One region of the Arthrobacter sp. KN11-1C genome, then DNA from elsewhere that is predicted to be linked to it. Evidence: riboswitches for the same ligand, from Rfam matches in the RefSeq annotation. Region 1 holds a riboswitch; the other holds the start of a gene.
The links. Region 1 has a riboswitch for glycine ahead of gcvP (aminomethyl-transferring glycine dehydrogenase). Riboswitches for the same ligand answer to the same signal wherever they lie in the genome.
Positions count from the first base shown of each region.

Region 1 (14,494 bases):
CACGCGGGTGTTCCTCCAAAGGGCGTGGTTCCTCCAAATACGGTGTCATGCACATGCGGGTAGGGGGCGTTGAGATCCTGGTAGAACTGCTGGCCTAGTAGAACTGTTGGCCCGTGCGGCGGGTGTAGATCTGCCGCGCGATTCGTTCCCCGGCCGCAGTCCATAGCTTGTACTTCAGCGGGCTGATGACTTGGTCGTAGCAGCCGACGAAGTCGGTGACGGTCTTGCTGAAGCTGGTCTTGAACAAGCCAAGCCCGTGGAACGGGTGCGAAGTGTCTTTGAGCCGGTCCGCGGGCGGAGTGCCGCAGAAATCGTACTCAGTGCAACCCAGTTCCTTGACCTGGTTGATGGCTGACCACTGGACCAGGTGCGAATCGCCGTACTGCGCGCGCTTTTGCAGCGATCCGCCGTCCTTGTAGGTGCCCTTGCGGCCATAGTTGATGACGAAGGCTCCGACAGACGGGACACCGTTTTCGAAGACAAACAGGAGCCTGCCCTGACCACGGTCAATGAAGTTGGTCCAGAACTGGCGATAGTACCCGAATTCACGGACCCGCACCTGGGACTTCGCCTCGACGGTATTGGTCATCAGCGCATACATGGAACGGAAGTTCTCTTCCGTGGGTTCCATGGTGTGGACTTCCACGCCTTCGCGGATAGCACGGCGAACGGCGTTGCGGCCGCGGGAATGGAGGTTGCGCAGCAGCTGGTTCTCCTCGGGTGAGATGTCCAGCAGGGCTGTGGAGTCGTTCGGCTGCAGGTTGGGGGTCTTCACTGCTCCGGTGGCTTCAATCGCATCCCGTGCTTCGCTGCTGAGGACGATGTCCGGCTCGATTTTCACGGCGAACACGCCAAGCTTGTCCCGCTTCACGAATTCCCGGTTGGCTTTGATGATCCCCGGAATGTCCTCGACGCCGGCAACATCGGGGCCCTTGATGAGGTACCAGAGCTTGCCGAGCAGCGGGAACGACTTCTCCAGGACGAGGTTGTAGCTGCTGTAGTCCCCGGTCTCGTACACGAGATGCAAGGGCTTCCAGCCGAAGTGTTGCTTCACGTCCGCGAACGCCTCGGATTGGAGGAGGTTACCGCCGTTGGGGTTGGCTGTGACGTGTTTGTCCCAGTGTTCGATTTCCTCGGCGGTGGCAAAGCGTGCGGTAAATTCTCGCAAGGGGGCCGTGTCCAATCAGTTGCGTACATGAGGCAGCAGGCACCGGTGTGCGGCGCAGGCGTTCAGCTCCAAGTCTATCGGCCACCATGGAGAGCTAGGGAATGGCCGGTTTCAACGCCTCCCCGTGGATGGCAGATCCGGGCCTCACAGCCAGGGCAAAGGTTCCCCAAAGTCCACAACTATTCCGGTGGCGGAGAGTGGTCATAACAACACCTGAACCAGGAGGATCCGATGATCGTCTACCGCCCCATTCCGCCACTCACCGCCGGCCGCAGCAACAGCTTGTGGTCGGTAGTCGCCGCCATGGCATCCGCGGCATTGCTCGGCCCGGCCTGGCCGTCCGGTACCCGCCGCTTCGACCATCAGGAAGCGGTCGTCAGCACTCCACGACGTTGACGGCGAGGCCGCCCATGGCGGTTTCCTTGTATTTGGAGGACATGTCCTTGCCGGTTTCGCGCATGGTCACGATGACCTCGTCCAATGAGACGCGGTGGGTGCCGTCGCCCCAGAGCGCCATCTTCGCGGCGTTGATGGCCTTCGCCGCGGCGATCGCGTTGCGTTCGATGCACGGAATCTGCACGAGTCCGCCGATCGGGTCGCAGGTGAGGCCCAAATTGTGTTCCATCGCGATCTCGGCCGCGTTCTCCACTTGTCCCGGGGAGCCGCCCATGACTTCGGCCAAGCCGGCGGCGGCCATCGAGGAAGCAGAACCGACCTCGCCCTGGCAGCCCACTTCGGCGCCGGAGATCGAGGCCTGCTCCTTGTAGAGCACACCGACGGCGCCCGCGGCGAGCAGGAACTTCACCACGACGTCGTCGCGGTCCTGTTGCGTGGCCTTGTCCATGCCGGGGGCGAAGTGCAGGGCGTAGTACAGCACGGCGGGGATGATCCCGGCGGCGCCGTTCGTGGGCGCAGTGACCACGCGCCCACCCGAGGCGTTCTCCTCATTCACGGCCAGGGCGATCAGGTTCACCCATTCCTGCCAGTACTTCGGGTCGTAGTAGTCCGGGTCCTGGTCTTTGGATTCCTTCAGGAGCCGTTCGTGCCAGTCCGGTGCCCGACGGCGGACCTTCAGCCCGCCGGGCAGCACGCCTTCGCGCTTGAGGCTGACTTCGACGCAGCCCTCCATGACGGCCCAGATGTGGAGCAGGCCTTCGCGGATTTCCTCTTCGGTCCGCGAAGCCCGTTCGTTGATGAACATGATGTCCGAAATGCCGAGTCCCTTGGAGGAGCAGCGGCCCATCAGTTCGGCGGCAGTGCGGAAGGGCAGCGGAAGTTCCTTCTTGGACTCCTCCAGTTCCTTCTGGGCTGCGTCCTCTTCGCCTTCGCGGACAATGAAGCCACCGCCCACGGAGAAGAACGTGGCCTCGTGCAGCACCTCGCCGTCAGCGTCCGACACGGAGAACTTCATCCCGTTCGTATGCCGGGGAAGGACCGTGAGGGGGTGCAGGATCATGTCCGCTTCCCCATAAGGCAGGGATACCCCGGATTCGGGATCGACGGCGCCGCCAAGGTTCAGCTGGCCGGTCTCCGCGATCGACGCAAGCCGCTCCTCCACTTCATCGGGGAGGATCTGCTCGGGGTGGTAGCCCTCCAGGCCCAACAGCACCGCGGTCATGGTGCCGTGCCCCCGGCCCGTCGCAGCCAGGGAACCGTACAGGTCAACGCGCAGCGAAGCCACGCGCTCCAGCTTTCCCGAAGACTTGAGCTCCCCGGAAAACACCGCAGCAGCCCGCATTGGCCCCACGGTATGCGAACTCGAAGGACCAATCCCAATAGAGAAAAGATCGAAGACGCCAACAGCCATGTCGGATTCCTTAGTTAGTTGTGGTCGGGTTGGGAGGGTGCCGGACATCCTCTGCATGCTCGGTCGCGAAGACGCCCGCTGAGCGGACGTGACGCTCCCTTAGACGCATGCTGCCGGATGCCCGGCGCCCTCCGGCGGGCCGACAGGCCGCGGTTTTCGAAAGCGTGCGTCAAAGCGACGAAGGAGCAGCACGCGTGAAAACTGGGGTCTGCCGGACCCGACAGGATTGCCGGGTCCGGAGAACCTCAGCTGAGGTTCGCGACGCCCGGGTAGAGCGGGTGCGCGGCGGCTAGGGCGTCGACGCGGTGACGCAGGCCGGAGAGGTCGGCGTCGGCGTCGGCGATCAGTGCCTCGGCGATGATGTCCGCAACTTCACGGAACGCCGCTTCACCGAAACCGCGGGTTGCCAGTGCCGGGGTGCCGATCCGCAGGCCGGAGGTCACCATCGGCGGGCGCGGGTCGAACGGAACGGCGTTCCGGTTGACGGTGATGTCGATCGCGGCGAGGCGGTCCTCGGCTTCCTGGCCGTTGAGTTCGCAGTTGCGCAGGTCCACGAGGACCAGGTGCACGTCCGTGCCGCCGGAAATCACGTTGATGCCCTTGGCAGTGACGTCATCCTGGACGAGGCGCTCGGCCAGGATCCGGGCACCGGCCAGGACGCGTTCCTGGCGTTCCTTGAACTCCGGCGAACCGGCGATCTTGAAGGCCACCGCCTTGCCGGCGATCACGTGCTCCAACGGTCCACCCTGCTGGCCCGGGAAGACCGCGGAGTTGATCTTCTTGGCGATGTCGGCGTCGTTGGAGAGGATGATGCCGCCGCGCGGACCGGCGAGGGTCTTGTGCGTCGTCGACGTCGTCACGTGCGCGTGCGGGACCGGGGACGGGTGCAGACCGGCGGCCACGAGGCCGGCGAAGTGCGCCATGTCCACCATGAGGTACGCGCCCACGAGGTCGGCGATGCGGCGGAACTCGGCGAAGTCCAGCTGGCGTGCGTAGGCGGACCAGCCGGCCACGATCAGCGCCGGCTTGTGCTCGAGCGCCAGTCGCTCCACTTCGGCCATGTCGATCCGGTGGTCCTCTTCGCGGACCTGGTACGGGATGACGTTGTACAGGCGGCCGGAGAAGTTGATCCGCATGCCGTGGGTCAAGTGCCCGCCGTGGGCCAGGTTAAGGCCCATGATGGTGTCGCCCGGCTTGATGAGGGCGTGCATCACCGAAGCATTGGCCTGGGCGCCGGAGTGCGGCTGCACATTCGCGTACTCGGCACCGAACAGGGCCTTCACACGGTCGATCGCGAGTTGCTCGATGACGTCCACGTGCTCGCAGCCACCGTAGTAGCGCTTGCCCGGGTAGCCCTCGGCATACTTGTTGGTCAGCACCGAACCCTGCGCCTGCATGACAGCCACGGCGGTGTGGTTCTCGGATGCGATCATTTCCAGGCCCGAGCGCTGACGGTTCAGCTCGTCGTCGATCTTCGCCGCGATCTCGGGATCCAGTTCGGACAACACGGTGTCCAGGCTCGGCGAAACTACCTGCTCGAACACGGTGGTTCCGTTTGCCGCGCTCACAGCTCGCCACCGTTCTTTGAAGCGTATTCCTCGGCGGAAAGCAGCGGACCGTCGGACTCGGCGGCCACCTTGAAGAGCCAGCCCGCGCCGTACGGATCGTTGTTGATCAGGGCAGGATCGTCGACGACGGCCGGGTTGACTTCCGTGACCTCGCCCGTCACCGGGGAGTACAGGTCCGAGACGGACTTGGTGGACTCAACCTCGCCGCAGGTCTCCCCCGCCGTCACAGCGGAACCGACCTCGGGCAAGTCAACATACACAATGTCGCCGAGGGCATCGGTTGCCACGGCGGAGATGCCGACGGACACAAGGTTGCCGGCTTCGCGGGCAACCCACTCGTGCTCGTCGGAGTACTGGAGTTCAGGTGCAACTTTTGCCATGTTTTTTCCTTTGCGTTGGTCTAAGAAAACAGTTGTGGTCAGGTTACGCGGCGGGGGCCACCATCCTCGGCGTGCTGCTCCTTCGTCGCTTTGACGCACGCTGCCGGATGCCGCTCCCCCACCGCTAGAGGCTTGTTCAGTTTTCGGGGCCAGCGGTTCCGGAAAAGAACGCTGGCCCTTCGGGATTCAGTTATGGGCCCGTGGTTCCCGTGGGCCGAGCTGCGGGAGGTAGCTCATCTTCCAAAAACCTAGGGCCATCGAACGCGACCGGTGCAAGGTTCGCAACAGAAGCACCAAGGGTGAGCCGAGGTCCATACGGTCCGCCCCTTCTGTTCGATGACCACCCATCAGTTCGATAACCAAAGGTGACGAGGACGGCCCCATCGGGACCGGCATCCGGCAGCATGCGTCTAAGGGAGCGACACGTCCGCTCAGCGGGCGTCTTCGCGACCGAGCATGCAGAGGATGTCGGACCCGACGGGCAAAACGCAACCACGGTCACGCACCAATCGGAACCGTACGGGGGCCTACTTAACCCGCTTATAGAACGGCAAGGCGACAACTTCGAAGGGCTCGGCCTTTCCGCGCAAGTCTACGTCCAGAGCCGTGCCCAATTCGGCGTGTTCGACGTCGACATAGGCCAACGCTACGGGGTAGCCGAGGGTGGGGCTGGGCTGGCCGGAGGTGACTTCGCCGACCACGACGCCGTCCTTGAGGACCGGGTAGTGGCTGCGGCCGGCGCGGCGGCCCAGGCCCTTGAGGCCGACCAGCTTGCGGCCGCTGGTGGAACCGGCGCCCTCAGCCTTCAGGGCTTCCAGGGCAGCACGGCCCACGAAGTCGCTTTCCTTGGCGAGCGAGACAACGGGGCCCAGGCCTGCCGAGAAGGGGTTGCCTTCGCGGGAGAGCTCGTTGCCGTAGAGCGGCATGCCGGCTTCGAGACGCAGGGAGTCACGCGACGCCAGGCCGGCCGGGATCAGCTCGCCGTCCTCGGCAACTTCCGCGATTGCTTGCCAGAGGGCGGCAGCGGCGTCGTTGTCCACGAAGATTTCGAAGCCGTCCTCGCCCGTGTAGCCGGTGCGGGCGAGCAGCAGTTCCGTCGTGGTCCCGGCGAAGCTGAAGGGCACGTCAACCGCGGCGTAGTACTTGAGCCCGGTGACGAGGGAGTGCTGTTCGGCCGGGACAAGGCGGAGGAGGATTTCTTCCGCTTTGGGGCCCTGGACGGCGATCAGGGAGGTTGCCGCGGAGGCGTCCTCGACGACGACGTCAAAGTTGGCGGCCCGCTGCGCCAGTGCCTCGGCCACAACCTTGGCGTTGCCGGCGTTCGGAACCACCAGGAAGGTGGAATCGCCGCGACGGTAGGTGATGAGGTCGTCGATGATTCCGCCGTCTTCCTGGCAGATCAGCGAGTACTTGGCCTTGCCGACCGACATGGCGGAGATCTTGCCCACCAAGGCGTAGTCCAGGAAAGCGGCGGCTTCCGGGCCGGTGACCCAGACTTCGCCCATGTGGGAAAGATCGAACAGGCCTGCGGACTGACGGACGGCGTGGTGTTCGGCCAGTTCGGAGGAGTACTTCAGGGGCATCTGCCAGCCACCGAAGTCGGTGAAGGAAGCGCCGAGCTTCTTGTGCTCTTCGTAGAGCGCAGTGTAGTTCTCAGTCATTGCGTCAGTCCTTAGTTCTCGAAGGCTTCGATCGGAGGGCAGGAGCAGACCAGGTTGCGGTCGCCTGCGGCGCCGTCGATGCGGCCTACGGGCGGGAAGTACTTGTCCTGCTTGAGGTGGTGGACCGGGAAGACGGCCTGTTCGCGGGAGTACTCACGGTTCCAGTCGGAGGAGACGACGGCGGCCGCGGTGTGCGGTGAGTGACGCAGCGGGCTGTTCTCCACCGTGAAGTCGCCGTGGGCAACCTGGTCGATTTCCTTGCGGATGGTGATCATGGCTTCGATGAAGCGGTCGATCTCCCCGAGGTCCTCGGATTCGGTGGGCTCCACCATCAGGGTGCCCGCTACCGGGAACGCCAGGGTGGGTGCGTGGAAACCGTAGTCGATGAGGCGCTTAGCCACGTCCTCGGCGGTGACGCCGGTCTTGGCCGTCAGTTCGCGCAGGTCCAGGATGCACTCGTGGGCCACGAGTCCGCCTTCGCCGGTGTAGAGAACGGGGAAGTACTCGTTGAGGCGGGAGGCGATGTAGTTCGCGGCAAGCAGAGCGGACTTCGTGGCCTCGGTGAGGCCTTCGCCGCCCATGAGCTTCACGTAGGCCCAGGAAATCGGCAGGACTCCGGCCGAACCGAAGCGCGAAGCCGAGATGGGCACGTCGCTGCCTTCGGTCCAGGCCGCGGCATTGCCGGGCATGAACGGGGCCAGGTGCGCCTTGGCCGCGACCGGGCCGACGCCCGGTCCACCGCCGCCGTGCGGGATGCAGAAGGTCTTGTGCAGGTTCAGGTGCGAGACGTCGCCGCCGAACTTGCCCGGCTGGGCCAGGCCGACCAGGGCGTTCAGGTTGGCGCCGTCGATGTACACCTGGCCGCCGGCTGCGTGCACGGAGTCGCAGACCTCGCGCACGTCGGCGTCGTACACGCCGTGCGTGGACGGGTAGGTGATCATGATGGCCGAGAGGACGTCCTTGTTGGCGTCGATCTTGGCCTGCAGGTCCGCGTGGTCGATGGTGCCATCGGCGGCCGTGGCCACGACGACAACCTTCATGCCGGCCAGCACTGCCGAGGCGGCGTTGGTGCCGTGGGCGGACGCCGGGATGAGGCAGACGTTGCGCTGCAGGTCACCGCGGGAGTGGTGGTAGCCGCGGATGGCCAGCAGGCCCGCGAGCTCGCCCTGGGAACCGGCGTTGGGCTGGATGGAGACCTGGTCATAACCGGTGATCTCGGTCAGCTGGGATTCCAGGTCCGTGATGAGTTCACGCCAGCCCTCGGTCTGGGAATCCGGTGCGAACGGGTGGATCGAAGCGAATTCCGGCCAGGAGATGGCTTCCATCTCGGCGGTGGCGTTCAGCTTCATGGTGCACGAACCCAGCGGGATCATGGTGCGGTCCAGCGCCAGGTCGCGGTCCGACAGCTTGCGGATGTAGCGCAACAGCTGGGTCTCGGAACGGTGGGTGTTGAACACGGGGTGCTGCAGGTAGTCCGAAGAACGCTCGACGGCGACCTCCAGGGCGAAGCCCTCACCGTCACCCGACACCGTGGCACCGAAGGCGGCGACGACGTCGGCGACGACGGCCGCCGTCGTGGTCTCGTCAACAGAAATGCCCACAGTGTCGGCGTCGATGCCGCGCAGGTTGATGCCCTTGGCCTCGGCAGCAGCAACGATCCCGGCAGCCTTGCCCGGGACGCGGACGGTGATGGTGTCGAAGAAGCTGCCGTGCAGGACCTCAAGGCCCGCGGCCTTCAGGGATGCTGCCAGGGTGCGGGCGTGGTTGTGGGCGGTCTCGGCGATCGCCTTCAGGCCCTCGGGGCCGTGGTAGACGGCGTACATCGAGGAGACGATGGCCAGCAGTGCCTGCGCGGTGCAGATGTTGGACGTGGCCTTCTCGCGGCGGATGTGCTGTTCGCGGGTCTGGAGCGCGAGACGGTAGGCGGGAGTGCCGGCGTCGTCCTTGGAAACGCCCACCAAGCGGCCCGGCATCGAGCGCTCGAGGCCCTTCTGGACGGCCATGTACGCGGCGTGCGGGCCGCCGAAGAACAGCGGCACGCCGAAGCGCTGGGTGGAGCCGACGGCGATGTCGGCACCCTGCTCGCCCGGAGGCGTGATCAGGGTGAGGGCGAGGAGGTCGGCGGCGACGGTGACGAGGGCACCGCGTTCCTTGGCGGCGGCGATCACGGCGGAGTGGTCGAACACCCGGCCGGAAACGCCCGGCTGCTGCAGCACGATGCCGTTGATGTCGCCGTCGGGCAGGCCCTGGGACAGGTCGGCGATCTCCACCTCGAAGCCCAGCGCCTCGGCGCGGCCCTTCACGATCGCGATCGTCTGCGGGAGGCAGTCGGCGTCGAGCACGGTCTTGCCGTCGTGGGCCGTCTTGTTCTTGTTGGCGCGGCGCATCATGAGGACGGCTTCGGCGACTGCCGTGGCTTCGTCCAGCAGGGAGGCGTTGGCGATGGGCAGGCCCACGAGGTCCTGGACCATGGTCTGGAAGTTCAGCAGCGCCTCGAGGCGGCCCTGGGAAATTTCGGGCTGGTACGGGGTGTAGGCCGTGTACCAGGCCGGGGATTCGAGGATGTTGCGGCGGATCACCGGCGGAGTGACGGTGTCGTAGTAGCCCTGGCCGATCATCTGCACGGCCGTCTTGTTCTTGGAAGCCAGCTTGCGGAGTTCAGCAAGGACTTCCACCTCGCTGAGGGCGTTCTGGAGCGTCAGTGCGACGTCCTGGCGGATGTCATTGGGAACCGCGGTGTCTACGAGCGAATCGACACTGTCGTAGCCAACAGACTTGAGCATGATGTCAATGTCGGCCTGGCGGCGGGCGCCGATATGCCGGTCAACGAACGTGGTGGAGGTTGAACTAACCGTCACGAAGGAACTCCATTTATAAGGCGGCGTGGGTACGCCACAGCTAATCGGATTCCTCCCCGCTCTGTATTGGACCTGAGAGTTTCCGCGAAACGTGCGTATGGCACTGTCCGCTTGCACCGTCGGTGAGCGCGCGTCAGCGTGCTGCTTTCCAGAGTTGCCTTGCCGCGGCGGTGCGTGGGCCTGAGAGATTCCTGGGGAGGATTTGCTCCTACGGCGCCTGCATCACATGCCTGCAGGACTCTCCCGCCGCAGATCAAAGGCGTATTCAATTGTGTGAATCGACAGTGGTTGCCGGTGACGGCTGCCACAACTACCAATTGTCCTATGGACTGCCCGCGTCCGCAAATAGGGTCAGCGAGCCGCCCGGCTTTCCCAACTAGCTCGCACTAGATGTCGTTTTGGAGCGTCTAAACGACAACAACTGCGGGGCCCACGCCGCCAGGGTTCCCTGGCCGAGCTTGCGAGGCGAGGGTGGCGGTGGGGATAGTTGGGTCGGGACTCAGCTGCGGAGGCGTTCGACGGCGGCCAGCAGCGCACCGACGTCGGCGCCCCTCGCGCTGGCCTTGACTTCCGTATCACCGGCGCCGCCTTCGAGCATTGCGTTGAAGTAGAGTCCATCGCCCATGTACCGGACGGCCTTGGCCATTTCCGGCCCGACTTCCTCGGCGAGCACATCGAGCCATTGTTGCTGGATTCCCGCGAAGCGCCTGCGGGTTTCTTCGTGGGCTACTTCCGCGAGACGCGTGGCTGCCACAAACACGCGGTCCAAGGGCGTGTCGGCCCACAGCGAGGACTTGATGAAGAACGCGGCAGCACCTTCCGGGGCCGCCTTCATTGCCTCGATGTCCAGCGCGGCCAGCCCGTCCATGCGCTCGAGCAAGGAGCTGATCATGGCTTCCTTGTTGGGGAAATGGTAGAGCAAGCCGCCCTTCGAGACGCCGGCGCGCTTGGCGACGGCGTCCAGGGTGGCAGCCCGCTCCCCCACCTCGATCAGCAGGGCTTCAAAGGCATCCAGGACAGCGTCCCGGGCAATAGGTTTTCGCGGCATGGTGTCCATCATCCCTTAGTTCGACGCGGCCGTTCGATGAGTCAAATTGAAACTATACCGTCCAGACGGTACAGTTATGTTCATGTTCAACCCGTCCACAACCCAGCACCCCCGTACCCCTTCGATCCAAACCGCCCCGTGGCGCGATTGGGCTGCCTTGGCACTCCTGATGTTCCCGGTGCTGCTGGTGGCTGTGGACAATACGGCGCTGACGTTTGCCCTGCCGGAAATCGCCCGGTCGCTGGAAGTCGGGGGCGTGCAGCTGCTGTGGGTCGTGGACGCCTATCCACTGGTGCTCGCGGCACTGTTGGTGTCCATGGGAAACCTGGGTGACCGGATCGGTCGCCGCCGCTTGCTGTTGATCGGCAGCACGGGCTTCGCGGCCGTTTCCGCGGCCACTGCCTTCGCCCCATCGGCTGAATGGCTCATTGCCGGACGCGCCAGCATGGGCATCTTCGGAGCCATGCTCATGCCGTCCACGCTGTCGTTGATCCGCAACATCTTCCCGGAACCGAACCGCCGCCGGCTCGCGGTTGCCGTGTGGGCCGCGGGGTTCTCCGGCGGCGCCGCGCTCGGGCCGATCTTTGGCGGCTGGCTCGTGGAGCACTTCTGGTGGGGAGCCGTGTTCCTGGTCGCCGTGCCGCTGCTGCTGCCCCTGCTCGCCTTCGGTCCGTCGCTGATCCCCGAGTCCAAGGACCGCAACCCGGGCAAGCCGGACGTTCCCAGCGTGGTGCTGTCCATCCTGGCCATGGCCCCCGTGGTTTACGGCATCAAGGAGGCCGCCGTGCACGGGTTCGGTCCGGCTCCCGCGGCCTTCATGGCGTTCGGCCTGGCCATGGGAATTGTCTTCGTCCGGAGGCAGGGCTCGCTGGCATCGCCCATGTTGGACGTTCAGCTTTTCCGGAACAAAGTCTTCAGCACGGCGATCACGGCCAACGTCCTGTCCCTGTTCTCCATGACGGGATTCATCTACTTCTTTGCCCAGCACTTGCAGCTGGTGGAGGGCCAGTCCCCCATGCAGGCCGGGATCGCGATGGTTCCCGCCCTGCTTGCCACGATTGTGGCAGGCCTGGTGGTGGTCCCGTTGGTCAAGCGGATCCGCCCTGGCCTGGTGGTGGCATCGGGGCTGGCGCTGAGCGCGGTGGGATACCTCGTGGCGGCCATGGGAAACCACAGCCAGGGGCCGGGGTACCTTTTGACGGCGCTCCTGCTGCTGGCCATCGGGGTTGGCTCGGCGGAGACCATCTCCAACGACCTGATCCTTGGCGCGGTTCCTGCCGACAAGGCGGGCGCGGCATCGGCGATCTCGGAAACCGGCTACGAACTCGGATCACTGCTGGGCACAGCCGTGCTCGGCTCCATCCTGACGGCGTCCTACCAACACCATTTGCTGCTTCCGGTCGAACTGTCGGCCCACGCGGCAGAACGCTCGCGGGAGACACTCGCCGGAGCCATGGACACCGCGTCGGCCCTCCCCCAGCCATTGGGCGACGCCCTGAGCACCGCTGCGCGTGCCGCCTTTGAATCGGGCGTCCACATCACGGCAGCGATCGGGCTGGTACTGATGGCGGGAGCGGCAGTCCTTGCCGCCGTCGTGCTCCGCCGCGTGCCGACCGCCAAGTAGGCGGGGTCTAGACTGCCTGGTTCAAGGCGGCATCCGGGGAGCTGAAGCTGCGGGTGATTCCGCCCAGGGTGGCGGTGGCGAGGGTCGAGAGGTAGTCGTGCCGGCGTCGGGCGGTTATCCGCGACTGGGGCTCGAAGGACTGTTCGGGGTCGTCGGCGTAATGCGCGGACAGCCCGTCGCGCATGAGCCGGATGCCCTCGGCACGCTGCTGCGAGACCGCCGCGTGCGTGGACCCGAGTTCCTCGGCGAGTTCCTTCACGGTCCGGCCTCCGAAGTAGATCTCCTCGACGACGTACCGCATCTTCTCCGGCAACGCCTCGACGGCGGCCCGAAGGTACTTCAGGCGCTCATCGGCCAGGACCGAGTGCTCCGGGGAGATGGTCTCCGCCGCGACCGTGTCCACCACGACGTCATCCAGCGGCGACAGCGTCCGCGCGGCATCGGCCAGGGCGGCCTCCACCACGCTGCGCTCAACCCCCAGGGCCGAAGCGGTCTCGGCCACCGACGGAGTGCGGCCAAGCACACCGGAGAGCGTTTCCTGGACCGACATGGTTTCCTTGATGCGTTTGCGCGCCGAGCGCGTGGCCCAGTCGCTGGCCCGCATCTCGTCCGCGAAAGCCCCGACGATCCTTCGGCGCGCAAACGCGCCGAAAGGGACTCCGAGGTCCGGATCGAAAGAATCGGCAGACGTAATCAACGCCACCGACCCCACCGACGCGAAATCGTCGCGCGACAAATGAGAAGCCCTCGCGCAGAGCTCCGACACCAAATAGCCAACGAGCGGTAAGTGCTGCAGCACCAGCTCGTTGCGTTCTTCGCGATTCAAAATTAGTCCCCCCATGAGACCTGTTTATTGAGTTGCCAAGCCTGATTCCAGGGGCTTCATGGGCGAGCTGCTGAGACGATGCAGCGTGCCGAAGATTACACGGAACAGACATGTATTCAGTGAACATACCATCTGAAAAATAACAATGCGTGTACGCTCATGAAAAAGATACAAAAGAGGCCGCGGAACCATGTTTCGTAGACCAAACCGGGGAATGGGGAACCGTGGGGGCGGATGAGCTTTCGGCGACGCTGTGGCGTGAGCGGAGACAGCTGGAACTGCTGTTGTACCGGCTCGAAACGCAGTTGCTGCACGTCCGGGCAGGCAATTGGCATTGGCTGAAATTCACTGCCGCCGACGTGGAAAAAGTCCTGGAAAACCTCCGGTTCGACACGCTTGCCCGGAACATCGAGTCGTCCGCGCTGGCCATCGAGTGGCGCCTGTCGGCCAACGCAACGCTGCCCATGATCGCTTCAATGGCCCCGCCCGGGATCTGGCCGGAACTGCTTCAGGAACACCACCATGGCCTGGTCCTTCTGCTCAAGCAGGTCGAATCAACCGCGGCCGCCAATGTCGAAGCCCTCCTGATGGGGCCACAAAGCGCCGGGAACCAGCAGCTTGGCTCAGTAGAGCCCGGCGACAGCATGGCGCCGGGAGCGGTGGCGCATGCCGACACCGTGGATGACATGACACTCCTTGCGGAAAGTGCCAACATCGAGCGGGCACTGGCCGTGACGAGGGATTGCTCGCTGCCGCTCCTCGCAGAGTTCGTGGGCTTGGCTTAAGGCCCGGCCTATTCCTTGGGGGGCTTCCGTGCCGGCGGACGCAGCCCGGCAACGAGTTCCTCGGCGTCGGGGCCGGCCTGGGCGGCAGCGAGGTTGGCCGCGGCGATCGCCTCAACCACTTCGCGACGTTGGATGGACACCCCGCGGGGCGCCTCGATCCCGATCCGCACGCCGTCGCCGCGGCCTTCCATGACGGTGATGACGATGTCCTCACCAATCATGATCTGTTCGCCCGGCTTGCGTGTCAGTACCAGCATGCTCTCAATCTACCTTTCCAAGCACGGCAACGCGGGCGGGCTTGCCGTCCACCCACCCGATGGGTACGCCGAGTCCGTTGACCGTCTCGGGACTTCCGGTCTCCGACGCGCCGAAAACGGCAAGGGCGTCGACACGGACGCGCTCGGCGGCCAGGGCTGCGGAGAGCGCCCGGATCCAGGATGCCGTGTCTTCAGCTTTCCGCCCGGCGTCGACGACCAGCCACAACTGGTCTGGCGCGAGGGTGGCGATGTCCGCCGCATGCGTCACGGCTTCGCCTTGCCTGCCGAGCCCGTAGGCCACCAGCACGGTTTGGCCGGTGACGACCGCCTGGGCACGGGCCGCCGTCGCGCCCTGGCGCCCCGTCACATGGAGGTGGCCGAAAGCAGTCAGGGCCCCGGACGTCCGGACGTCGAAGCCGCCCCCTGCGATGGACAATTCCAATGCAGTCCCCAAGGCGTCGTCGCCGAGGCCAAGCAGGATGACGAGGTTGCCGCTGCCGGCCAATGGCGCC
Region 1 is NZ_CP197467.1:3,622,142-3,636,635, forward strand. It holds gene ACSBOX_RS16870 (threonine/serine ThrE exporter family protein) at 1-3, opposite strand, end outside; gene ACSBOX_RS16875 (lipid II:glycine glycyltransferase FemX) at 95-1,168, opposite strand; gene ACSBOX_RS16880 (hypothetical protein) at 1,400-1,564, shown strand; gene ACSBOX_RS16885 (L-serine ammonia-lyase) at 1,545-2,975, opposite strand; gene glyA (serine hydroxymethyltransferase) at 3,221-4,543, opposite strand; gene gcvH (glycine cleavage system protein GcvH) at 4,540-4,923, opposite strand; gene gcvT (glycine cleavage system aminomethyltransferase GcvT) at 5,451-6,584, opposite strand; gene gcvP (aminomethyl-transferring glycine dehydrogenase) at 6,596-9,442, opposite strand; glycine riboswitch at 9,494-9,599, opposite strand; glycine riboswitch at 9,601-9,698, opposite strand; gene ACSBOX_RS16910 (TetR/AcrR family transcriptional regulator) at 9,942-10,490, opposite strand; gene ACSBOX_RS16915 (MFS transporter) at 10,573-12,114, shown strand; gene ACSBOX_RS16920 (sigma-70 family RNA polymerase sigma factor) at 12,122-12,955, opposite strand; gene ACSBOX_RS16925 (hypothetical protein) at 13,165-13,725, shown strand; gene ACSBOX_RS16930 (carbon storage regulator) at 13,734-13,982, opposite strand; gene ACSBOX_RS16935 (hypothetical protein) at 13,987-14,494, opposite strand, start outside.

Region 2 (14,494 bases), 1.3 Mb from region 1:
GTCGACGCCGGCGCGCAGCGCCTTTTCCTGGCGGGCCTGGGAGATGCCACCGTAGATGACCGTGGTGTTCAGACCCATGGCCTTGGCCAGCGGCTCGATGGTGGCGTTGATCTGGGTGGCCAGCTCGCGGGTCGGTGCGAGGACCAGTCCCATGGGGCGGCCGGGCTTGCGGAAGTGCTTGGCTTCGCGCTCGGCGAGACGTGCCACGAGCGGGATAGCGAAAGCGATGGTCTTGCCGGAGCCGGTGCGGCCACGGCCCAGGACGTCGCGGCCTGCGAGCGTATCCGGGAGGGTCTTGACCTGGATGGGGAAAGCTTCTTCGATGCCATCTGCAGCGAGGGACTCGGCGATGGCCTTGGGCGTGCCAAGGGCAGCAAAAGTAGTCATGTGTTTCAAAGGTCTTTCTGGCGGTGTCCAACGGACATCGTCCCCCGACGCCGGTTGGGCCAAGGGTTCGCCGAGGAAAAAGTCAGTGATCGACCGGTAGGCAAGAAGCCGTGGCCGGGACCAGAGAAAACGCGTTCATCGACGCAGGATGTGCCTCTCACATGAAAAAAGCCCACTTCCCGACTTTGGAACCAAGCCAAATTCGGGGACTAAGCGGGCATCACTGCACATCAAGTAAGTCCATTCTAGCATCCGCGAGCAGCCGGCCTTCCCACAGCGCACGTTCACGCGGGCTTGTTCCCCAACTAGCTCGCAGTTGTTGTCGTTTTGAGCCCTCATAACGACAACAACTGCGAGTTAGTTGGGTGGGGCGTTGCCTCGCGGGGGCACCTCGGGGCAGGCTTGAGCCATGACACACCAGCACGACGGCGGAGCCCACCTTCACGGCGAAACCCACGACAGCGGAGCCCACCTTCACAGCGAAACCCACGACAGCGGAGCCCACCTTCACAGCAACCCTGACCGCGACGCCGACCCGGTGCAGTTTTGGGACGAGGTCTACCGGGAAAAGCCAAAGAGATGGAGCGGCAATCCCAATCCACAGCTGATCGCGGAAGCCAAGGGGCTGGCTCCCGGCACCGCCCTTGATCTCGGCTGCGGAGAGGGTGCGGACGCGATCTGGCTCGCCCAGCATGGCTGGACGGTGACCGCGGTGGATGTCTCCGCCGTCGCGCTTGAACGGGCCGAAGCCCATGCTGTCGACGTCGGGCTCCAGGACCGGATCGCGTGGCTGCAACGGAACTTCGGCTCGTGGCACCCCGACGAGGGCTTCGAGCTGGTGTCCTCCCAATTCCTTCATTCTCCGCTCCTTCCCTGGCGGGATTCCCTTGCCTCGGCCGCGGCGGCCGTGGCTCCGGGCGGCGCTTTGCTGATGGTCGGGCATCATCCGGATGGACTGACTCCGTGGAGCGGGCACAAGGACATGAAGGACAAGTTCTCCACTCCCGAGGACCTGGTGGACGCGCTCACGAGCGGCCCGGGCTCGTGGAGGATCAACGTTGCCGATTCCCGTGAACGCGCGGTGACGGGCCCGGAGGGCCAACACGCCACCACCATCGACAGCGTGCTCCGCGCCACCCGGACGGACTAGGACCGCACGGGCTAAGCCCGCACGTCGTCCGCCTCCGCGGCGCTGTGCGCCTGGGCGTCCCCCGCATGTTCAGCACCCAAAGACCGGCGGGACGCGACCCGCGGCGCAATGATGAGCCCGACGACGGCGATAGCCGACGTCAGGACAAACACGCCCGCAAAGGAGCCCGCCGTCGTCGTCAGGGCACTGAAGACGAGTCCCGTCACGGCGAGCGAGAGGGCGCCGCCAAGGGAGTCGGAAATGGACATTGCAGAACTGTTGAAGCCTTGATCCTCCGGCTTGGAGAGCGCCAGGGTCATGACACTCAACCGCGGGTACATCAGGCCCATCCCCGCGCCTGCGAACAGCCAGCCCGCAATCGCCACTGCCGCGGACCATGAAAACACTGTGGTCACGAGGACGATGACCACCGAACCGAGCACCAACGCAGACCCGATCTTGACCGCCAGGGCATTGCCAAGCCGGGAACCCATGCGCCCTTGGACGGCCGACGCCGCAGCCCAGGCGATCGCCGATCCGGTCAGCGCGAGTCCGGCAAATGCCGGGGAGAACAAGTATCGCTCGGTCAGGAGGTACGGCACGTAAACCTCGGTGCCGAAGAAGGCAGCGGAGGCAACTCCGCGCATGAGGATGACGCTCGGCAGTCCGCGGTGCGCGCCGAGGGTGCCGCGCGGGACCAGCGGCCGTACTGCCAGCATCGCGGTGACGAGCGCGACGGTGGCAATCACCCAACCGACGCCTGGCACCTGCCCGGAGAGGTTCAGGCCGAGAACGGCAACGGCTGCGAGTGCGGCCCACCCCATGCGGCCGAACGCCCAGGGAACGACGGCGCGTCCGGGCTTTGCCTCACCCGAAGCCGCCTTTGGGGAGCCCGCCTCCCGCGAGCCCGCCTCCCGCGAGCCCGCCTCCCGCGAGCCCGCTTCCCGCGGGTCAGGCGCAGAACGCACGCCCCTCATGGCGGGGAGGATCATTGCCAAAGCCGGAATCACGAGGCCCACGACGCCGAGAAATACCCAGTGCCAGCTGCTCAACTCGGCAACCACGCCGGCGGCGAAGGGACCGATCATCGAGGGAATGACCCAGGCCGCCGAGAACGCGGCGAAGACCTGGGCATGCAACCTGGCGGGGTAGACCCGGGCGATCACCACATACAGCGCCACGGTCATCGCGCCTCCCCCGAGGCCTTGGACGAGCCGGCCTGCCACGAGCATGGGCATGGAAAGCGCGGTGCCGGCGATCAGCAGCCCGGCCGCGAACAGCGCCACGGATGCGTACAACGGGGCTGCAGGACCACGCCGGTCCGCCCAGTTCCCTGCGGCCACCATGCCGATCACGCCCGTGGCGAGCGGACCCGCGAATGCCAACGCATAGAGTCCGGCGCCGTCCAGATCGCGGCTCACGAGCGGCATGATGGTGGTGACAGCCATGGATTCGAAAGCCGCTAGGAAGACCAACGCGCAGGCACCCGCCGTCGCCAGGAGATAAGGGCGTTGCAGTATGCCGGCTGTTGCGTCGTGGCTTGTCATCATCCCAGCCTAGAAGGCCAAACGGGTTTGGGGGACCCATCAAAATCCATTCAAGTGATTTATGTTCACCTGAAATTAACTCTAGGCAAACACTGTACTAAATAGCCGACTATCGGTTGTTCCCGTAATCATTTCGTGATGCACTGCTTGGCGTGAACTTCACAAGACGCAATTTCCTGTCAGTTGCCGGATCTGCCACGGCTGCGACGCTTGTCAGCGGCGCCTCCGCGGGGACCGCGCCTGCTGCGATCGCACTCCCCCAACCCGGTTCCTCGGGCATAGACCACATCATTGTGGTGATGATGGAGAACCGCTCGTTCGACCATTTCCTTGGCTGGATGCCTGGCGCAGATGGAAAACAAACCGGACTGAGCTACGTTGACCGCTACGGGATCCCGCATACAACGCACCACCTGACCGATTTCCAGGGCTGCGGGCATCCAGACCCCGACCATTCCTACGAGGGCGGCCGGATCCAGTTCAACAACGGCAAGAACGATGGCTGGTTGCGGGCAGGCGAGAACGACGAATTCGCCGTCGGATACTACGATTCGAGCGATCTCGATTTCTGGCGCCAAGCGGGTCCCGACTGGACCGTCTGCGACCGCTATTTCGCAGCCACCCTGGCCGAAACCTATCCGAACCGCTTCTACCAGCACTCTGCGGCCACGGACAGGCTCCACAACTCGACCGTCACCAGCACCATGCCCACGATCTGGGACCGCTTGGCGTCCGCCGGCGTGCAAGGAAAGTACTACTACGGCGACATTCCGTTCACCGCCCTCTGGGGAACCAAGTACCTCGGCATCTCCAGGCCCTACGCTGAGTTCCTCAGCGACTGCAGTTCCGGCAAGCTCCCTTCGGTGTCCTTCGTGGATCCCCGCTTCACGGACGAGTCCAGCGGAACCTCCGGCGACGACCACCCGCACGCCGACATCCGCTCCGGCGAGCTATTCCTGGCGGAGGTCTACAACGCCGTGACCAAGAGCCCCAACTGGGCGAACACGATGCTGGTGGTCAACTACGACGAATGGGGCGGTTTCTACGACCACGTGCCACCGCAAACCGCACCGGACAGCAATCCGGATACCGCCCAGCGCGGCTTCCGCGTCCCGTCCATGGTCATTTCGCCACGCGCCCGCAGGCAATACGTGGCACATGACACCTACGACCACACCTCAGTCCTGAAGGCCATCGAGTGGCGCTGGGGGCTTCAACCCCTGACGCCGCGGGACAGCGCCGCCCGCAATATCGCCGAGGTGCTCGATTTCCAGTCGGCACCCAATCTGACCGCCCCGACGTACCTCGTGCCGCCGTATACCGCCGGACCGGCCTGCTCCCCGGTCGGGCCGCCGGCGGAGGAAGAGTGGACCGGCTTGAAACAGAAAGCACTCGCGGACGGATGGACCTTGCCATGACCTTCAAAAACTTCGCCATCTCCAAAATGCGGCTCGGATTCGCTGCGCTGCTGGTTGTCCTGCTGGGCGCCTCCTGCATCACCTTCGGATTGCAGCAGACGGAAGCACAAGCAAGCGAACCCCAAGTCGCGCAGGGCTCCGGGTATCTCCCGGGAGCGAAGCACGTGTTCGTGATCAACCTCGAAAACAAGGGGTACGACACCACGTGGGGACCGGGTTCGGCGGCGCCGTACCTTTCCACCACACTGCGGAACCAGGGCGTCCTGCTGAACCAGTACTTCGGCACGGCACACAACTCGCAGCCGAACTACGTCGCGCAGATTTCCGGCCAAGGCCCCAACCCGCAGATGCAGGCCGATTGCCAGACCTACTCCCCGTTCGCGAAGACCGGGACGGCGGCGCCCGGCCAGGCCGTTGGAGATGGCTGCGTCTTCCCTGCCGACGTGCCCACCGTGGCCGGCCAATTGACGGCAGCCGGGAAGACCTGGAAAGGCTACATGGAGGACATGGGCACGCCGTGCCGCCACCCGGCCCTCGGCGCAGCCGATGACACCCAGAAGGCAAAGGTCGGGGACCAGTACGCCGCCCGACACAATCCTTTCGTCTACTTCGCGGGGATCACGGGATCACCGGACTGTGCCAAGAACGATGTGGACCTCGGAGCCCTGAAGACCGACCTTGCATCGGTCGCGACCACGCCGAACCTGTCCATGATCACGCCGAACCTTTGCCACGACGGACACGATTCTCCTTGCGTCGACGGACAGCCCGGTGGCCTGACCAGCGCGGATGCATGGCTGAAGCAGTATGTTCCGATGATCACCTCGTCCCCCGCGTTCCGCCAGGACGGTGTCCTGGTGATCACCTTCGACGAATCCGACAGCCCGCAATCGGACGCTTCCGCATGCTGCGCAGAGGGCCCCGGACCCAATTCCCCGCTTCCCGGGATTGTCGGACAAGGCGGCGGCCGGGTCGGCGCTTTGGTCATCTCCCCCTTCACCAAGGGGGGCACCTGGTCCACCACTCCCTACAACCACTACAGCCTGCTGGCCAGCATTGAAGACACCTTCGGCCTCCCCTACCTCGGCTATGCAGGCACCCCCGGACTGAACCGCTTCGGACTCGACGTCTACAACGCCGGCGTCTAGGCCAAGCTGACAGCGGTGGCCGGCACGACGGCTGCGGTCGGCACGACAGCGCCGGTCGTCGGCACGACGGCGGCGGTCGGCACGACAGCGCCGGTCGTCGGCACGACGGCGGCGGTCGTCGGCACGACGGCGGCGGTCGGCACGACAGCGCCGGTCGCCGTCGAGTCCGGGTTCAGCATCCAACCAACCCGCTTGGCGGTGCTGAGCATCACGACGCTTTCGACGAGTTCGATCCCGGGAATGCGCTGCTGGATGGCAAGTTCCATCTCCATGACCTCGGCCAGCGAGCGCAGCCACATGATGATCACAAAGTTGGTGCTGCCGGTGGTCGAGGCCGTGAACCTGACGTTCCTGACGGCCCGTAGCTCTGCGGCAGCGGCCTCGTGCTGGCCTGCTGGGACATTCGCGAACCACTGGCACGTCATGGGATAGCCGGAGAATTGCTGGGCGATCTCACAGCGGAAGGACAGCATCCGGCTCGCGAGCACCCGGCCGAGCTGCCGCTGCACCGTGGCCGGGTGTCGTCCCAAGGCGCGGGCGATCTCCGCGGCGGAAGCCCTTCCGTCCCGGGCGAGGAAGGGAAAGAGTGCCATGTGGCTCTCCGGCAGCGGGGTGACCTGTGCGTAGGGGGCGGATGGATTGAGCGCTTCCGGCCCGGCGAGGGCGCGCAGCGCCTGCTGCTCCGCCCGGCTTAAGACGTTAAGCCGCCATGCATAGCCGCTCGTGTGGATCCGGGTGCAGAGCGAGGTCCGGTACTTGGTGAGCCCACGGATTTCCTTGAGTTGGGGCAATAGCCGGCTGCTGAACTCGCCCAGGTCCTGCGTGATGACGGTGAGCATGAGGTCCCGGTTGCTGGCTGCCTCCTCAACCGTGATGATCTCCGGAATCGCTGCGAGCGCAGCCGTAACCTCGGGCCTAAGATGCATTTCGCAGTCCACGTCCAGCAGGGCGAGGCAGGCATGCTTGGGGTCGCCCATGAGGTGCGCCGTGGTCCAGGCGGCTCCGGACTCGCGCAAGCGGTCCCATCGGGCGGCCAAGGTGGTGGCATGGACGTCGAGGACCTCGGCGGCGTCGGACCAACTGATCCGCGGCGAGATCTGGAGGGCATTGATCAGCCGCAGGTCCTCTTCACTGAGTTCCATCAGCGATCCTTCCGTAGACGGTGCGCGATTCCTGTTAATTCTGGCATGAATCTGAATTTTTACAGGGCTTTGGAAAATTGTGAGGCCAGTCACTCCACAATGGCTATGGAAACCTACCAATCGTTCAGGAAACAGGAGAACAGATGTCGATCGCCGCAGACGCCCAAGAGATGCAGGGAGAAATCGCCCGGTTCCGCCACGAGCTCCACCAGGAACCGGAAGTCGGCCTGGACCTCCCTCGCACCCAGGAAAAGGTGCTCAAGGCGCTCGACGGACTCCCTTACGAAATCACCCTTGGCGAGAGCACGACGTCGGTCACCGCGGTCTTGCGCGGCGGCGCTCCACACGCTTCAGCGGACAAGCCGACCGTGTTGCTCCGCGCCGACATGGACGGCCTTCCCGTCCAGGAGCGCACCGGCGTCGAGTTCTCCTCGAAGATCGACGGTGCCATGCACGCCTGCGGCCACGACCTCCACACCTCCATGCTCGCCGGAGCCGCAACCCTGCTGGCCGAGCGACGCGACCAGCTGGCCGGCGACGTCGTCCTGATGTTCCAGCCCGGCGAAGAAGGCTTCGACGGCGCGGGCCACATGATCCGCGAAGGCGTCCTGGACGCCGCGGGCCGCCGCGTGGACGCCGCCTACGGCATGCATGTCTTCTCCTCCCTGGAACCGTACGGCCAGTTCTGCACCAAGCCGGGAGTGATGATGAGCGCCTCGGACGGACTCTTCGTCACGGTCCTCGGTGCCGGCGGTCACGGCTCGGCGCCGCACGCGGCCAAGGACCCCGTCACGGCGGCCGCGGAAATGGTGACCGCACTGCAGGTCATGATCACTCGGCAGTTCAACATGTTCGATCCCGTAGTCCTGACCGTGGGCGTCCTGCAGGCTGGCACCAAGCGCAACATCATCCCCGAATCCGCGCGTTTCGAAGCCACCATCCGCACGTTCTCGGAAGCCTCCCGTGAGCGGATGATGACTGCGATTCCGCAGCTGCTCAAGGGCATTGCCTCGGCGCACGGCCTGGAAGTGGACGTCGACTACCGCGGCGAATACCCCATGACCGTCACTGACGAGGACGAGACGCACACCGCCGAGAACGTCATCGCGGACATGTTCGGCGATTCCCGGCTCTCCCGCTGGGCCACGCCGCTCAGCGGATCGGAGGATTTCTCCCGGGTCCTGGCCGAAGTTCCAGGAACTTTCGTGGGCCTCAGCGCCGTGCCGCGGGGCGTCGACCACACCACCTCGGCGTTCAACCACTCCCCCTATGCCACGTTCGACGACGGCGTCCTGTCCGATGGTGCGGCGCTCTACGCAGAGCTCGCGGTCTCCCGCATCGCCACCCTCGCCGCCGGCAACTAACCACCACCCCAGCCCTTGGAGCAAGACATGACCGCAACCGTAGGCACTTCAGCCACAGTCCAGGTTCACAAGTCCCACCTGCGAACCCTCATCGGCACCGGCATCGGCAACGCCGTCGAATGGTACGACTGGGCCATCTACGCCACGTTCTCGCCCTTCATCGCGAGCGCGCTCTTCAGCAGTGCCGACCCCACGTCCGCGGTCCTCTCCACCCTGGCGATCTTCGCCGTCGGATTCGTGGCCCGGCCGTTCGGCGGGTTCGTCTTCGGCTGGATCGGCGACAGGATCGGCCGCAAGACCTCCATGACGTTCGCCGTCGGCCTCGCGGCTGTCGGCAGCCTGCTGATCGGCATCGCCCCGACATTCCAGGCTGTCGGGGCATTTGCATCCGTGATGCTCCTGGTGGCCCGCCTCATCCAGGGCCTCGCCCATGGTGGCGAGCTGCCGTCGTCGCAAACGTACTTGTCCGAAATGGCCCCCAAGGAAAGGCGGGGCTTCTGGGCAACGCTCATCTACACCTCCGGCACCGCCGGCATCCTCGCCGGAACTCTGCTGGGCGCCATCTTGACCGGTGTCCTGAGCAAGGCCGACATGAACGCCTGGGGCTGGCGTGTGCCGTTCCTGGTGGGCGGCGCCCTGGGCATCTACGCCTTGGTCATGCGGGCCAAGATGAAGGAGACCGAGGCGTTCGAGGCCGAGGTGCCGAAAGAAAAGCGCGAGCCCATGTGGCCGCAGATCGTCAAGTACCGCAAGCAGGCCTTGCAGGTGATCGGGCTGACCGTCGGCCTCACTGTTGTCTACTACATCTGGGGTGTCGTGGCTCCGAGCTATGCTGCCAGCTCACTCAAGATGGATCGCGGCGCAGCCTTGTGGGCCGGGGTCATCGGCAACATCGCGTTCATCGCGTCGCTGCCGTTCTGGGGCAAGCTGTCCGACCGCATCGGCCGCAAGCCCGTGCTGATCGTGAGTTCCGCCGGTGCGGCGTTGCTGCACTTCCCGATGACTTGGCTCCTCAAGGACTCCCCGTGGCAGCTGGCTGTTTCGATGTCCGTCATGTTGTTCTTCATTGCCGGCAGCGCCTCGATCGTCCCGGCTGTATACGCCGAACTGTTCCCGACCAAGATCCGCACCGTGGGCGTCGGTGTCCCGTATTCCATTTGCGTTGCGGTCTTCGGCGGCACGGCCCCGTACCTGCAGACGTGGCTCGGCAGCATCGGCCAGGCCAACATGTTCAACGTCTACGCCGTGATCTTGCTGGCCATCGGAATCGCGTTCGCCTTCATGATCCCGGAAACCAAGGGCAAGGACCTGACGCACTAGCCCCCCGCGCTTGAACCCAACTAGCTCGCAGTTGTTGTCGTTTAGAGGCCTCATAACGACATTAGCTGCGAGCTAGTTGGGTTAGCCGACGTAGCGGTTCCGGCCCGCGCGGAAGCCAAAGAAGGCCGCGAGGGAACCCACCACGAGGAACAGGATGCCGGCAGCCGCGAAGCCGCCGGTCGCTTGGTGCAACTGGCCGACCATCAGGGTTCCCGTGGAGCCCAAGCCATAGCCGACGCCCTGCATCATGCCGGAAAGGTGCGCCGCGGTGTGCGAATCGCGGGTCCGCAGCATGATCATGGTCAACGCCACGGCCGTGAGGCTCCCCTGGCCCAGGCCCAACAGTCCGGTCCACACCCAAATCAAGTTCGTGGGTCCGAAGATGCTCAAGGCGAAGCCACCACCGGTCATGAGCGCCACCACGGTGTTGATGAAGCGCTGATCCTTGAGGCGAGCCGCAAGCCCCGGAGCAACGAACGAACCAAGCATCTGCAGCACAATCGATACGGACACAATCAAGCCGGCCGTCCCGCCGTCGATCCCGCGGTCACGCAGAATCGGCGCCAACCAGGCGAACACACTGAAGGACATCATCGCCTGCAACACCATGAAGATGGTGACCTGCCAGGCAACGGCGGAACGCCAGACGTTCGCACCGCCATTGCCGGCGTTGTGGCGGACGGGATGCTGGCGGATCGCGAGCGGCAGGAAGAGCAAAAGTACGACGGCGGCGGGCAGCGCCCAGAACCACAGCGCCGAGGTCCAGTTCCCGGCCGCCGTGAAGACGGGATACGTGAAACCGGCGCCAAGCGCGGCAGACGCGCAAATCGCCGTCGTGTAGAGACCGCCCATGAGTCCCAGGCGGTGCGGGAAGTCGCGCTTGACCACGCCGGGAAGCAGCACGTTGCAGAGCGCGATCGCGGCGCCGCACGCCGCGGTTCCGGCAAGGAGGGCCGGCAAATGCCCCGCGCCGGCGAGGTCCACGGAACGGATCAGCAGTCCCGCCGTCAGCACGGCCATCGCGCCGAGCAACACCCTCTCGGCACCGAAGCGGCGGGCCAGGACCGGCGCGAGCGGCGCGAAGACTCCCAGCAAGGTCACCGGCACCGTGGTGAGGACAACCACCGCCCAGCCCGGCAGTCCGGCGTCGGCGGTGACTTCCGGAAGGACAGCCGAAAAGCTCGAGAAGACCGTCCGCAGGTTCAGGCCGATGAGGACCAGGCAGATCCCGAGGAAGACCAGTCCGCCGCGCGTCCGGACCTGGGTGGGCCCGGCGGCGGGAAGCTCGTCGATCTCGGCGTCGACGAGGATCTCGGGGGCGCCGGAGTGCGGCGTGGTGTTCTTGGGGGCGCTTGAAGCGGAGGTCACCAACCCATTCTGGCAGTCACGCTCATACCGGGGCGGCTCATGACGGGAGCGTATGCAGGTTCCGCCGCGGGCGTTTGGCTCCGCAACGGTATTCTGGAGGGGATGAGTGAAACCCCAGATTCCCCTGAAACACCGCAGTCTTCGCGCCCCGTGACCCCTGGCAGCCAGGCCTCCTTCGGCACCTATGGCGGCCGTCCAGTCAGTTTCGTGCGCCGGGGGACGCGGCTTCAGGGCCGACGCCAGGCCGCGTGGGAGGAGCACTCGGACCGCTGGGCCATCCAGGTTCCGCGGCACATTGCCAACACTTCCGTGCATCCGGACTACGTGTTCGACGCCGAAGCGGAGTTTGGCCGCAAGGCGCCGCTGATCGTCGAAATCGGTTCGGGACTTGGCGACGCCGTATGCCACGCCGCGGAGGAGAACCCGGACAAGGACTTCCTCGCGGTGGAGGTCTATACCCCGGGCCTGGCCAACACGATGATCAAGATCAACAGCCGCGGGCTCAGCAACGTCCGCGTGGTGGAGGCGAACGCCCCCGAGGTCCTCGCCTCCATGCTCCCTGCCGGTTCGGTGAGCGAGCTCTGGGTCTTCTTCCCCGACCCGTGGCACAAGTCCCGGCACCACAAACGCCGCCTCATCCAGCCCGCGTTCGCCGAACTCGCTGCGCGGTCCCTCAAGAAGGGCGGCCTGTGGCGGATCGCCACCGACTGGTCCAACTACGCCGTCCACGTCCGCGAGGTCCTGGCCGGCTCCACCGAGTTTGAGAACCTGCACGACCGCGAACGGGCCGGCGCGGACAGCCCCCTCACCCAAGTATGGGAGTCCGGAGTCGAATACATGGTGGGCGGGGCACCCGTCAAGGAAGGCCGGGCACCGGTCAGCACCGAGCACACCGGCCCCAACGAGGGAGTGGACCACGTGGGCGGATGGGCTCCACGCTTCGATGGCCGCATCCGCACCAGCTTCGAGAACAAGGCCCACGAGGCGGGGCGCATGATCTTCGACCTTAGTTATCGCAGGATCTAGCTTCACGATTGGATACAGGTTCTTTGCGTGCCGTACAGGCACCGGATACCATGTGAGACGTGTCACCGGAAGGCGGCACGTGCTTATGATCTGCGGCGGGAGAGTCCTGCCGGTACATTTTCAGCAGGCGCCGTAGGAGCAAATCCTCCCCAGGAATCTCTCAGGCCCATGTACCGCCGCGGCAAGGCAACTCTGGAAAGCAGCCCGGGCAACCGGGCTCACCGACGGTGCAAGCGTCCAGCCACGAGGCACAGACGCGGAAACTCTCAGGTCCAATACAGAGCGGGGAGGAACCGACTCATCGTGGCGCGTGCGCGCCACCTGAATTATGGAGTTCCTCATGACCCTGGCACCTGAAGGCCGTAAGCTGCTGCGCGTTGAACAGCGCAACAAAGCCGTCCCGGTCGAACGCAAGCCCGAGTGGATCAAGGCCAAGGTCCAGATGGGCCCGGAATTCGTGGGCCTGAAGAACCTCGTGAAAAAAGAAGGCCTGCACACCGTCTGCGAGGAAGCCGGCTGCCCGAACATCTTCGAGTGCTGGGAAGACAAGGAAGCGACCTTCCTGATCGGCGGCTCCGAATGCACCCGCCGCTGCGACTTCTGCCAGATCGACACCGGCAAACCCTCCCCGGTGGACATGTTCGAACCCACCAAGGTCGCCCGCTCCGTCCAGGCCATGAACCTGCGCTACGCCACCGTCACCGGCGTCGCCCGCGATGACCTGGCAGACGAAGGCGTCTGGCTCTACGCCGAAACCGTCCGCAAGATCCACGAACTGAACCCCGGCACCGGCGTCGAACTGCTCATCCCGGACTTCTCCGGCAAACCCGAACACATCGCCGCGATCTGCGACTCAGCCCCTGAAGTCTTCGCGCACAACGTCGAAACCGTGCCCCGGATCTTCAAGCGCATCCGCCCCGCGTTCCGCTACGACCGCTCCCTGGACGTCATCACCCAGGGCCGGGCCCACGGCATGGTCACCAAATCCAACCTGATCCTGGGCATGGGCGAAACCCGCGAGGAGATCTCCGAAGCCCTGCGTGATCTGCACGCCGCGGGCTGTGACCTGATCACCATCACCCAGTACCTGCGCCCCTCCGAACGGCACCTGCCCGTGGACCGCTGGGTCAAACCCCAGGAATTCGTCGACCTCGCCACCGAAGCCGAGGAAATCGGCTTCCTCGGCGTCATGTCCGGCCCCCTGGTCCGCTCCTCCTACCGCGCCGGACGGCTCTGGGCCACCGCGATGCGCAAAAAAGGCCGCGAAATCCCCGCCCACCTCGCCCACATCGCCGAAGGCATCCAGGACTCCGGCACCACCCGCCAGGAAGCCCGCACCCTCCTCGCACACCACGCGACGGCCTGATCCGGAAGGAGCCAGCATGTTTCCCACCCGGATTGAAATCATTCCCTCAGACGGAATCGTTGAGAGAGTCCAGGCAGCAGTACCGCTTTCCACGACGCTCACCGTGACCTGCCTGCCCCATCACGGCATCGCACGGACCATGGAGGCTTCCGTCAAGCTCAGCCTCCTTGGCTACACCGTGATTCCGCACCTCTCGGCACGTGGGCTGGAGAGCCGGGGGCAGCTTTCCGGCATCCTCCGCGATTGCGACGCTGCAGGGATCAGTGAGGTCTTCGCCATCGGTGGCGACGGACCTCTTGGCGCGGGCCCCTACCGATCGAGCCTTCCCCTCTTGGCGGATATCTCCGAGTACTCCGGCGGCAGCATCACTGCGGGCATCGCCGGTTATCCCGAGGGGCATCCTTCCGTGAGCGGGCTCGACTTGCTGGACGCCTTGTTGGCGAAACAACACTTGGCCACGCACGTTGTCACGCAGATGTGCTTCTCCGCGTCGAAGGTCCTCGACTATGCGGCGCTCCTGCGACGGGAAGGCGTCGAGCTTCCCGTATGGGCCGGCGTGGCCGGAGCGGTTCCTCGGACAAAACTGCTGGCCCTGGCAACCCAGATCGGCGTCGGGACGTCGCTGAAGTTCCTCAGCAACAAGGGAACTCTTGCCCGCAAACTCCTGGGCCCGGACAAATACTCACCGGAGAGCCTGGTGTCCGGGCTCATGGCGCAGCCGGATGGTGTCTCGGGAATCCATCTCTACAGTTTCAACCGGCTGGACATGCCCATCTGGGAGAGAAGCGATTTGGCCGATCCTGAGGCGGCAACCACTTAGCCCGGTGAACCCCACAGGTCCCGGAAACCCCTAGCTCCCCGGGACCGAAATCACCGCGACCGTCTTCTGGGAGTCGTCACGCAGTTCCACCCCCGAAATCCCGGCGAGCTGGACCGGCGTCGCGCCCGTGACCTTGATGTGCCCGCTGGATGTCGCAGTCCAGCCGCAGGCCATTTCCTCCGTGCCGTCGCGGCCCTTGACCCACAGGTACATGGTGCCTTGCGGCGGCATGCTGCGGCCTTCCAGCTGCAGCTCGGTCCCCCACGCCTTCCGGACGAGCCCCACCGTGAGTTGCAGGCCGTTGTCCGTCTGCACCGAATAGCTGGCGTCCGGCTTGGGCGGCTGGTTCAACACCGGCCCCGCCAGGATGCCCACTCCAAGGCAGGCGGCGGCAACGGCACCCACCAGGGCCGTCCACCGGCGTCGGGACTTCCGCCGCCGCGCTGCCATCTTCAGGAG
Region 2 is NZ_CP197467.1:403,334-417,827, reverse strand. It holds gene ACSBOX_RS02025 (DEAD/DEAH box helicase) at 1-387, opposite strand, end outside; gene ACSBOX_RS02020 (SAM-dependent methyltransferase) at 797-1,537, shown strand; gene ACSBOX_RS02015 (MFS transporter) at 1,549-3,063, opposite strand; gene ACSBOX_RS02010 (alkaline phosphatase family protein) at 3,216-4,481, shown strand; gene ACSBOX_RS02005 (alkaline phosphatase family protein) at 4,478-5,629, shown strand; gene ACSBOX_RS02000 (Lrp/AsnC ligand binding domain-containing protein) at 5,626-6,771, opposite strand; gene ACSBOX_RS01995 (M20 metallopeptidase family protein) at 6,915-8,135, shown strand; gene ACSBOX_RS01990 (MFS transporter) at 8,163-9,455, shown strand; gene ACSBOX_RS01985 (MFS transporter) at 9,537-10,823, opposite strand; gene trmB (tRNA (guanosine(46)-N7)-methyltransferase TrmB) at 10,926-11,849, shown strand; glycine riboswitch at 11,936-12,035, shown strand; glycine riboswitch at 12,037-12,140, shown strand; gene lipA (lipoyl synthase) at 12,190-13,215, shown strand; gene ACSBOX_RS01970 (methylenetetrahydrofolate reductase) at 13,232-14,035, shown strand; gene ACSBOX_RS01965 (anti-sigma factor family protein) at 14,066-14,494, opposite strand, start outside.
Region 2: linked by a shared signal. The riboswitch ahead of lipA (lipoyl synthase) and the one ahead of gcvP (aminomethyl-transferring glycine dehydrogenase) in region 1 are both predicted to bind glycine.